Regions from separate parts of the Chengkuizengella sp. SCS-71B genome, predicted to be linked through region 2. Evidence: predicted binding sites of a transcription regulator. Region 2 holds the regulator's gene; each other region holds the start of a gene.
The links. Region 2 encodes Rex, which represses fermentation and respiration genes when NADH is low (regulators of the CRP and FNR family bind a similar motif). Its sites were predicted from a motif close to TTGTGAAATATTTCACAA; they were not measured.
Positions count from the first base shown of each region.

Region 1: the regulator Rex is predicted to act here: its motif matches at 910-927, upstream of VQL36_RS14790 (cytochrome c3 family protein).
Region 3: the regulator Rex is predicted to act here: its motif matches at 1,147-1,164, upstream of adhE (bifunctional acetaldehyde-CoA/alcohol dehydrogenase).
Region 4: the regulator Rex is predicted to act here: its motif matches at 1,120-1,137, upstream of VQL36_RS12625 (nitrate/nitrite transporter).

Region 1 is NZ_JAZHSH010000001.1:3,007,472-3,009,684, reverse strand. Features, by position in the region: gene VQL36_RS14795 (LCP family protein) at 1-740, opposite strand, end outside; gene VQL36_RS14790 (cytochrome c3 family protein) at 1,056-1,577, shown strand; gene VQL36_RS14785 (ammonia-forming cytochrome c nitrite reductase subunit c552) at 1,583-2,213, shown strand, end outside.
Region 2 is NZ_JAZHSH010000001.1:1,634,880-1,637,092, forward strand. Features, by position in the region: gene dinG (ATP-dependent DNA helicase DinG) at 1-647, shown strand, start outside; gene VQL36_RS08085 (redox-sensing transcriptional repressor Rex) at 674-1,288, shown strand; gene VQL36_RS08090 (type II CAAX endopeptidase family protein) at 1,347-2,213, shown strand, end outside.
Region 3 is NZ_JAZHSH010000001.1:3,330,670-3,332,882, reverse strand. Features, by position in the region: gene VQL36_RS16255 (glycerol-3-phosphate dehydrogenase/oxidase) at 1-1,036, shown strand, start outside; gene adhE (bifunctional acetaldehyde-CoA/alcohol dehydrogenase) at 1,241-2,213, shown strand, end outside.
Region 4 is NZ_JAZHSH010000001.1:2,587,605-2,589,817, forward strand. Features, by position in the region: gene VQL36_RS12625 (nitrate/nitrite transporter) at 1-1,053, opposite strand, end outside; gene dapF (diaminopimelate epimerase) at 1,323-2,156, opposite strand.

The DNA of each region.
Region 1 (2,213 bases), 1.4 Mb from region 2:
TCACCTTGTGAATCTGAACGAAATTTTGCATAATTTAATGCTTCTTCTCCAGTGTAATTCTCTTTACCTCCAACAACGATAATCTCTGCTCGTGAATAGGTATATTTAATTAAATCTTTCTCAATTGGCAGGCTTACTCCACCCAGAGCATCAATAAGCTGTTTAAAGCCATAAAAATTAATTTTAGAATAATATTGAATGGAGATATCAAAGTAATGTTCAACTGTATCTTTCGCAAGCTTCACTCCACCAAATGCAAATGCGTGATTAATTTTATCTTTTCCTCTTCTACCCGGTATCTCTACGTAAGTATCTCTAGGTATAGATAGCAGCAACACTTTAAGATCAGATGGTCTAATGATAGACAGGATCATGCTGTCTGATCTGCCTTGCTCTTTTCCCCTTGCATCTTCTCCTAATAGTAATGTCGCAAAAGGTTCAGTGTTTTTAATTGTTGTACCATATACTGTTTCATTTTTATCCTTTAATTGCGTTTGTCTTGGAAACAGCTGAAAGTTAATAAGATTTGGATTATTTATTTGGTTCGTTTCAACGTTTTCATCTGACTCCAAAATATTTCCTTCATATGTCAATGGTTCATATGATTGTTCTAGTATGTCATCAAGATGTTGAGAAAAGAACCAATTAAATGCCATAAGTTTAATTGTGTTTTTTAGAAAATAACTAGAAGTGAAAATTAGCAACACTGCACCTAATATATAAATATACTTCTTTTTCATGAAAAAACTCCTAATATTAATTCATTTTCTTTATGTTTTCCGTTTATCAGAAAAATATAAAATAAGTTTACACGAACCATTTTTAGAAGTTTGTCAAATCATGTGATCTAAAAAAAAATATTTTATTAGAAAACATGTCATTATTGTCGAATTGCCAATTTTGAAACTTATGTGAATTATTTCACAAATATAAAGGATACAAATAAATACAGACAAATAAATTCCATATTTTGTTCATTTAATTGGTACATTATTCATTTTCTCTAAATGATACATTGTAGATAAGGAACTATTTCTTGCAAAAGGGGTGAGAGGATGTTTAAAAAAATAAAAGCGCTTGATAAAAGATTAATTTTATTTATAGGTATTTTGTTAGGTCTTATTTTTACGGTAGCAAGTGCAGAAACATTACATTACACTGATTCCGCTGAATTTTGTTCTACTTGTCACCCTATGGATACAGCTTATAGCAGTTTTTCTGATTCAATACATGCAAATTTAGATTGTAATACATGTCATGCACCAACTGATAACTTTGTAGAGAAAATTTTGTTTAAATCAAAGGCAGGTTTACATGATATTTATATGAATACGCTAAACGTTGATGAAATTCCAGATGTCATTCATGCAAAAGCTGCAACTGTTGAAGTCGTTCAAGAAAATTGTGTTTCATGTCACGAGAATTCTATCAACAATGTAAGTCATAATGTGAAAAGTACATGTGTTGAATGTCATCGTCAAGTACCTCATGGCAAAAAAGATAAAATTAAATCCGAGCAATTATATGAACCAGGAACGTACAACATTAAAGGTATAAATGAGAGTAGGAGGGAATGAAAATGATGGTTAATTTGAAACATTTGTTTCTTGTTTGTACTGTTTTGACTTTGACAGTTTTCATCATGTCGGCTTGTGAATTAAATACAGAAGGAACATCTGAAGTAGCTCTAACAGGTCTTTCTCCTGATGAAATCAGCAATGAAGCTTTTGAGAATCTTTTTCCTCTTCATTATGCTAGTTATCAAAGAAACTTAGAGATGGAAGATACAAGGTTTGGAGGTTCTGTTCTTGCGTCAAAGTTTGAACATAATAAAGAACCGTTTGCGCCTATATTATTTAATGGTTACGGATTTGCTAAGGAATATAATGAAGACCGTGGACACATTTACGCAGTAGAAGATAATATTTCAATCGCTAGAATTAATGATAAGTCAATTGGTTCTTGTTTTACCTGTAAAAGTACTGCCGTTCCAAGTATGATAGATCATTTTGGTGATGAGTACTGGAATAAAAATTTCCGTAATGAAATTATCCCACTAGCAGAAGAAATGGGTCATTCTCCAATAGGATGTTCAGATTGCCATGATCCTGAAACGATGGAACTTCAAGTGACTCGTCCCATGTTTGCTACAGCAATGTTAGAAAAGGGTGAAGATATATCTAATCCAACATTAAATGAAATGCGTACTTATG
Region 2 (2,213 bases):
CTTTGGTGTGTATACCAAGAGACTTTCCAACTATTCGAGGAGCTGAGGGGGATGAACATTTTATACAAAGCTTAACAAATTCTTTAATTGAAGTAGCTATACAAACGCAAGGCAGAATGCTTATACTATTCACATCTTACCGAATGCTTAAACAGGTATATGAGAAATTGAAAGAGGTTTTAAAACCGCAAGGATTTCAAATTATAGGGCAAGGTGTAGATTCAGGAAACAGAAGTAAATTAACTCGCATGTTCCAGAATAGTGATAAAAGTATATTACTAGGTGCAAGCAGTTTTTGGGAAGGTGTAGATATTCCAGGTAATGCACTTAGCTGCTTGGCCATTGTTAGATTACCATTTCAGCCTCCTAATGATCCTATAGTTGAGGCGAAATGCGATTATTTGAAGGAAAAGAAGCAAAATCCATTTATGAAGTATTCTGTTCCTCAAGCTGTAATAAGGTTTAAACAGGGATTTGGAAGACTCATTCGCACTGAAAAAGATAAAGGTGTCGTCATCATCTATGATACCCGAGTCATTCATACACAATATGGTAAACATTTTCTTTATTCACTTCCAAAACCTAAAATCGAACATATGAAGTCAGAGCAAATGGTACCGCGAATCCAAGAATGGTTCTTGGATTGATGAAGTAGGGAAAGAGGTTGTATGAAATGAAAAAAATTTCTGAAGCAGTTGTGAGAAGGCTCCCAATTTATTTAAGGTTTTTAAATGAATTACATGTAAGAAATATTCAAACTGTGTCATCCAGAGATTTTGGAGAGAAGTTAGGTATGAATCCTGCTCAAATCCGTAAGGATCTTAATTACTTTGGAGAATTTGGAAAAAAAGGAATTGGTTATGATGTACTTTATCTTATTGAAAAAATTCAACAAATATTGAAGTTAGATCAAACAAATCATGTTGCACTAGTTGGTGCAGGTAATTTAGGCCATGCCCTATGTAATTATAATATTTATTTAAAAAGCAATATGAAAATTACGGCTGTATTTGATGATTCCCCTGAAAAAGTAGGGAGCAAAATAAACAATTTAAACGTTCAACCGATGAATGAACTTACAGAAACCGTACAATCTCAAAAGATCAGAATAGGCATCATTACTGTTCCAGCCAGTGAAGCACAAAATGTAGCAGATGCTTTTGTGAAAGCTGGAGTTGAGGCTATTTTAAACTTTGCACCCAAAATTATAAAGGTTCCTACAGAAATTAAAGTACATCATGCTGACTTTACAACTGAACTTCATAGTTTAGCGTATTATTTAGATTAGAGTTGATGATAACTTTGAAAAATAAGATTCAATCCAATCTGAGGTGATGAAGTAATTTATGTCTGAAAGAACGAATAATACATTATTAAAAGTAATTGGAAAGGTTTTATTAAGTTTATTATTGGCATTATTCATAACATTTATATTATCAATCATATCCACACTTCTATATGTTTTAATATCAAACGATCCTGTTGCTCTTGAGACTATTGCGGGTTCTGTTAATTTGAACGATCCAGTGATTGTTTTAGTATTGTACATACCACAAGCTCTGGGTTTTATATCCGCGGTTATTTTAATGTATATTATATTTGAAAAAAAGCAAAAATGGTCCTTAGGATGGAAGCAAAGTGATTGGGGAAAGCAGGCGTTTATCGGTTCAATTATTGGAATGATATTAATGACGATTTCATTTTTAATCATATGGATATTAGGTGGAATAACCATTGATAACATAAACATTAATTCAGACTTATGGACTCAGTTAACTTTAGCCTTTCTAATATTTATCATAACTGCTGTAAATGAAGAATTGTTTTGCAGAGGTTATTTGCATGGGTTGTTTAAATTTCATTATGGAATATGGCCAGCAATATTAGTTTCAAGTTTCATTTTTGCAGGACTACATATGTTTAATTCAGCCGTATTGGATTCTCCAATTCCTTTGATCAATATATTTCTAGCTGGGGTATTACTTGCTGTTAGTAGAGAAGTTAGTGGAGGGCTTTGGATGCCCATTGGGATACATTTGACATGGAATTATTTTCAGGGAAATATTTATGGCTTTGAAGTTTCAGGAAATGAAGTGAATTCATTAATTGAAAACCATACTCAAGGTAAAGAATTTATAAATGGTGGATTATTTGGTGCTGAAGGCAGTATTGTGGCCACCTTTGTTCTTCTTGTTGCCATTTTTTCTTTTATT
Region 3 (2,213 bases), 1.7 Mb from region 2:
CCGTGAGACTGATTCAGGAAAAGTGTATAAAATTTATGCTAAAAAAGTCATTAATGCAACAGGTCCATGGGTAGACGATATTCGTACAAAGGATAAATCTGTAGATCATAAAAAATTGCTTTTATCGAAAGGAGCACATTTGGTTATTGATCAAAAGATTTTCCCTTTAAAACAACCCATTTATTTTGATACAGCAGACGGTCGAATGGTATTTGCTATTCCTAGAGATCGAAAAACTTATGTAGGTACTACAGATACAATATATTCGGGGGATATATCAAATCCTCAATTGACTGTAGAGGACAGAGATTACATTATAGACGTTATTCATTATATGTTTCCTGAGGTCAAGTTATCAGAAAAAGATATCGAATCTAGTTGGGCAGGTATAAGACCTTTGATTTATGAAGACGGAAAAAATCCTTCTGAGATATCCCGTAAAGATGAGATATGGCAATCTAAATCAGGATTAATCACTATAGCTGGAGGGAAATTAACAGGTTATCGGAAAATGGCTGAAACAGTTGTTAATATCGTTGCTAAATATTTTCTCGATGAAGAAAAGAGAACTTTCTTGAAATGCAAAACCAAACATTTACCCATCTCTGGTGGAGATGTGGGGGGAGCAATACACCTAACATCATTTATAAATGAGAAAGAAAAGGAATCGCTGAAATATGGATTTACAAAAACAGAAGGAGAACATCTCGTTCGTTTGTATGGTTCTAATGTAGATAGTTTATTTAAATTGACAGAACAATATAAGAGTCAATATCAATATGATTTTAAATTACCGTTGCATGTATTTGTACAGGTCTTATATGGTATTCAATATGAGATGGTTGCAAAACCTGTTGATTTTTTTATTAGAAGAAAAGGAGCGTTATTTTTTGATATTGATTGGGTACTAAAATGGAAAAAACCCGTAATCGAATATATGGCTTCCATTTTTAATTGGTCTTCTGAACAAAAGTTTCAACATATTAAAGAGTTAGAAAGCCAGTTGCATGCTGCTCAGTTTCCTCAAACAAGTTAAACAAACACTAAGGCTAAGAATAAACAAACCTCCAATCATTTCATTTTTTATTGAAATGATGTTGGAGGTTTTTTATTTGTAAATGAGTTTTCATCACAAAAAAAGTCCATTTGTGATAAAAGTCACAGCCTTACAAAACCCTTAATTTTATAATTTAATTATAAACACAAGTTAAGCGAAATAATTAGAGAAGGAGTGGTACTCATGGCTATGAAAGAGAAGAAAATTCAAGAGCAAGATTCAGCAAAAAAAGAAGTTGATTTATTAGTACAACGCGCTAAAAAATCACAAAAAGAATTTTTAGAACTTAACCAAGAACAAGTGGATAATATTGTTCAACAAATGGCATTAGCAGGATTAGATCGGCATATGGAGTTAGCAAAACTGGCTGTTCAAGAAACAGGTAGAGGGGTTTATGAGGATAAAATCACCAAAAATATTTTTGCTACTGAATATATATATCACAGTATTAAATATGACAAAACGGTAGGTGTAATTGAAGAAAATGCTTATGAAAATTTTCAGAAGGTGGCTGAACCTGTAGGGATTATCGCAGGCGTTACACCTGTTACTAATCCAACTTCAACAACGATGTTTAAATCATTAATTTCAATTAAAACAAGAAATCCTATTATATTTGCTTTCCATCCATCTGCACAAAGATGTAGCAGAGAGGCAGCAAAAACAATTCTAAAAGCAGCAATACAAGCAGGTGCACCTGAACATTGTATTCAATGGATTGATAATCCTTCACTTGAAGCAACTGGATTATTAATGAATCATCCTGATGTGGCGTTAGTTTTAGCCACTGGCGGATCCGCAATGGTTAAAGCAGCATATAGTACTGGAAAACCTGCCCTCGGTGTTGGACCTGGTAATGTTCCTTGTTTCATTGAAAAAACAGCAAATATCAAACAGGCGGTGACAGATTTAATTCTTTCTAAATCTTTTGATAATGGCATGATTTGTGCTTCTGAGCAAGCTGTGATAATTGAAGAATCCATTTATCAAGAAACGACTACATTTATGAAGGAGATGGGCTGTTATTTTTTAAATGAAGAAGAAATTGCAAAAGTATCAAAATTAGTAATAAACTCTGAGAAATGTGCAGTTAATGCTGTAATTGTAGGTCAATCTGCATACAAGATTGCAGACATGGCAGGGTTGAAAGTTCCTA
Region 4 (2,213 bases), 950 kb from region 2:
ATTTGGAAGAAAAAATCCTCCTAATCCACCAGCAGCTCCAACAAAGCCCGTTAAAAGTCCGACCTCTTTAGGAAATTGAACAGGGATAACTTGAAATAGTGCTCCATTGGCTGCTCCTAAAAAAAGTAATGTTAAAAACAACATAGCTAATGCTACATAAACTGGAGGAAGCATACCAACTATTAATAATGTAATCATTGCGCCGCTAAATAGAAAAACTAATAATCGTAATCCTCCGTATTTATCTGCTAAGAACCCTCCAATTGGTCGTATAAAGCTGCCTGCAAAAACACATATTGTAACGAAATCACCAGCAGTAACCTTACTTACGCCATACTGATCATAGAAAAATAAAGTTAAATAACCTGTTAAACCAACAAAACCACCAAAAGATAAGCTATAAAAAAAGCTATACAACCATGTATGTTTATGTTTTATTACATGCAAGTATTCTGTAACTTTCATAGGTTTTACAGCCTTAGGATTATCTTTTGCTAATATCGTAAATACCACAAACGCAATGAATAATGGTATTAGTGCTATACCAAAAACAGCTTGCCAACCGTACATTTCAGCTAAACGCGGTCCAAACAAAGTGGCAATGACCGTCCCACTATTACCCGCACCAGCAATCCCCATAGCTAAACCCTGATGTTTTTTAGGATACCAACGGCTAGCCAATGGTAGCGCAACAGCAAAGCTAGCTCCCGCTACACCTAGTAAAAATCCTAACATATAAATCTGAGGTAGATTGTTTGCGAATAACCATCCCCATGCTAAAGGGATCATCGTTAAAATCATACCGATTTGACCGATTCGTTTTCCACCGTATCTATCTGCCATTAACCCCATCGGAATGCGCAATAACGCTCCACCTAGTACCGGTATCCCAACCATCATACCCTTTTCAAAATCTGACAGTCCTAAATCCTCAACAATAAACGTACCTGTAGGACCTAGTAAAACCCATATCATAAAACTAATATCAAAATATAAAAATGATGCAAATAATGTTGGGTTATGTCCACTTCTTAAAAATTCTTTTAATCTCATCTCACCCACACTCCTTAAACTAAAGATAATTCTTATTAAATTGTAAACGTATCCAAAGGGATATGGATGTGACATTTGTCACGATAGATCAAAAGTTCATAAAATATTCATTTTATATACATGTTTAAATTTAAAACATCATAAACAAAGAACCTTCCCTTGACGCTACTAAAGGTTCTTTGCTTTTGTATTTTGTAGAAAAAATTATATTTGGTATTTTTTTGCGCTTACCCGAGAAATGAAACGGACGATGTGGATGAAAAAAATAATTAAAGTAGTTTTCCTTTGTACACTTCTTCAGCTGGACCCGTCATATATACATGATTATCTGCTTCATTCCATTCAATGAATAAATCCCCACCTTTTAAAGAGACAGTTGCATTACGATCTGCTTTTTCATTTAATACAGATGCAACTACGGTTGCGCATGCTCCAGTTCCACATGCTAATGTTGGACCAGCCCCTCTTTCCCAAACACGCATATCCATGAAAGAAGCATCTCTCACAGTAACAAACTCAACGTTAATTTTATTAGGAAATAGTGGATGCTTCTCAAGCTTTGGACCCCATGTATCTAAATCAAAATTCACGGCATCATCCACATATATCACACAATGAGGATTACCCATTGAAACAGCAGTAAAATAAAACTGTCTTCCATCAACTTCAATTGGATAGTTTACTACAACATCTTGATCAATGTTTGTTGGCACTTGTTTTCCTTGTAAAATAGGTTCACCCATATTTACTTTTACTGTTTTTACTTTTCCTTGGTCTACGTTCAACCATACTTTTTGTGCACCCGCACCAATCGTTTCGATTGATATTTCCGTTTTGTTTGTTAATCCATGATCGTATACAGACTTTGCCACACAACGGATCGCATTTCCACACTGCTCAGCCTCTGAACCGTCAGAATTAATAATACGCATCATAAAATCAGCCTTTTCCGAAGGAAGAATATATACTAAACCGTCTGCACCAATACCGAAATATCTATTACAAACTTTAATTGCTAAATCTGAAGCTCTTTCAGGCAATTGGTTTTCCCCTGAAACAATAATGAAATCGTTGCCTAAACCATTCATTTTTGTAAATTCCATAAAATCACTCCTTAAATCTAATCTACAATAATTTAACATGATTGTACAACTAATAAA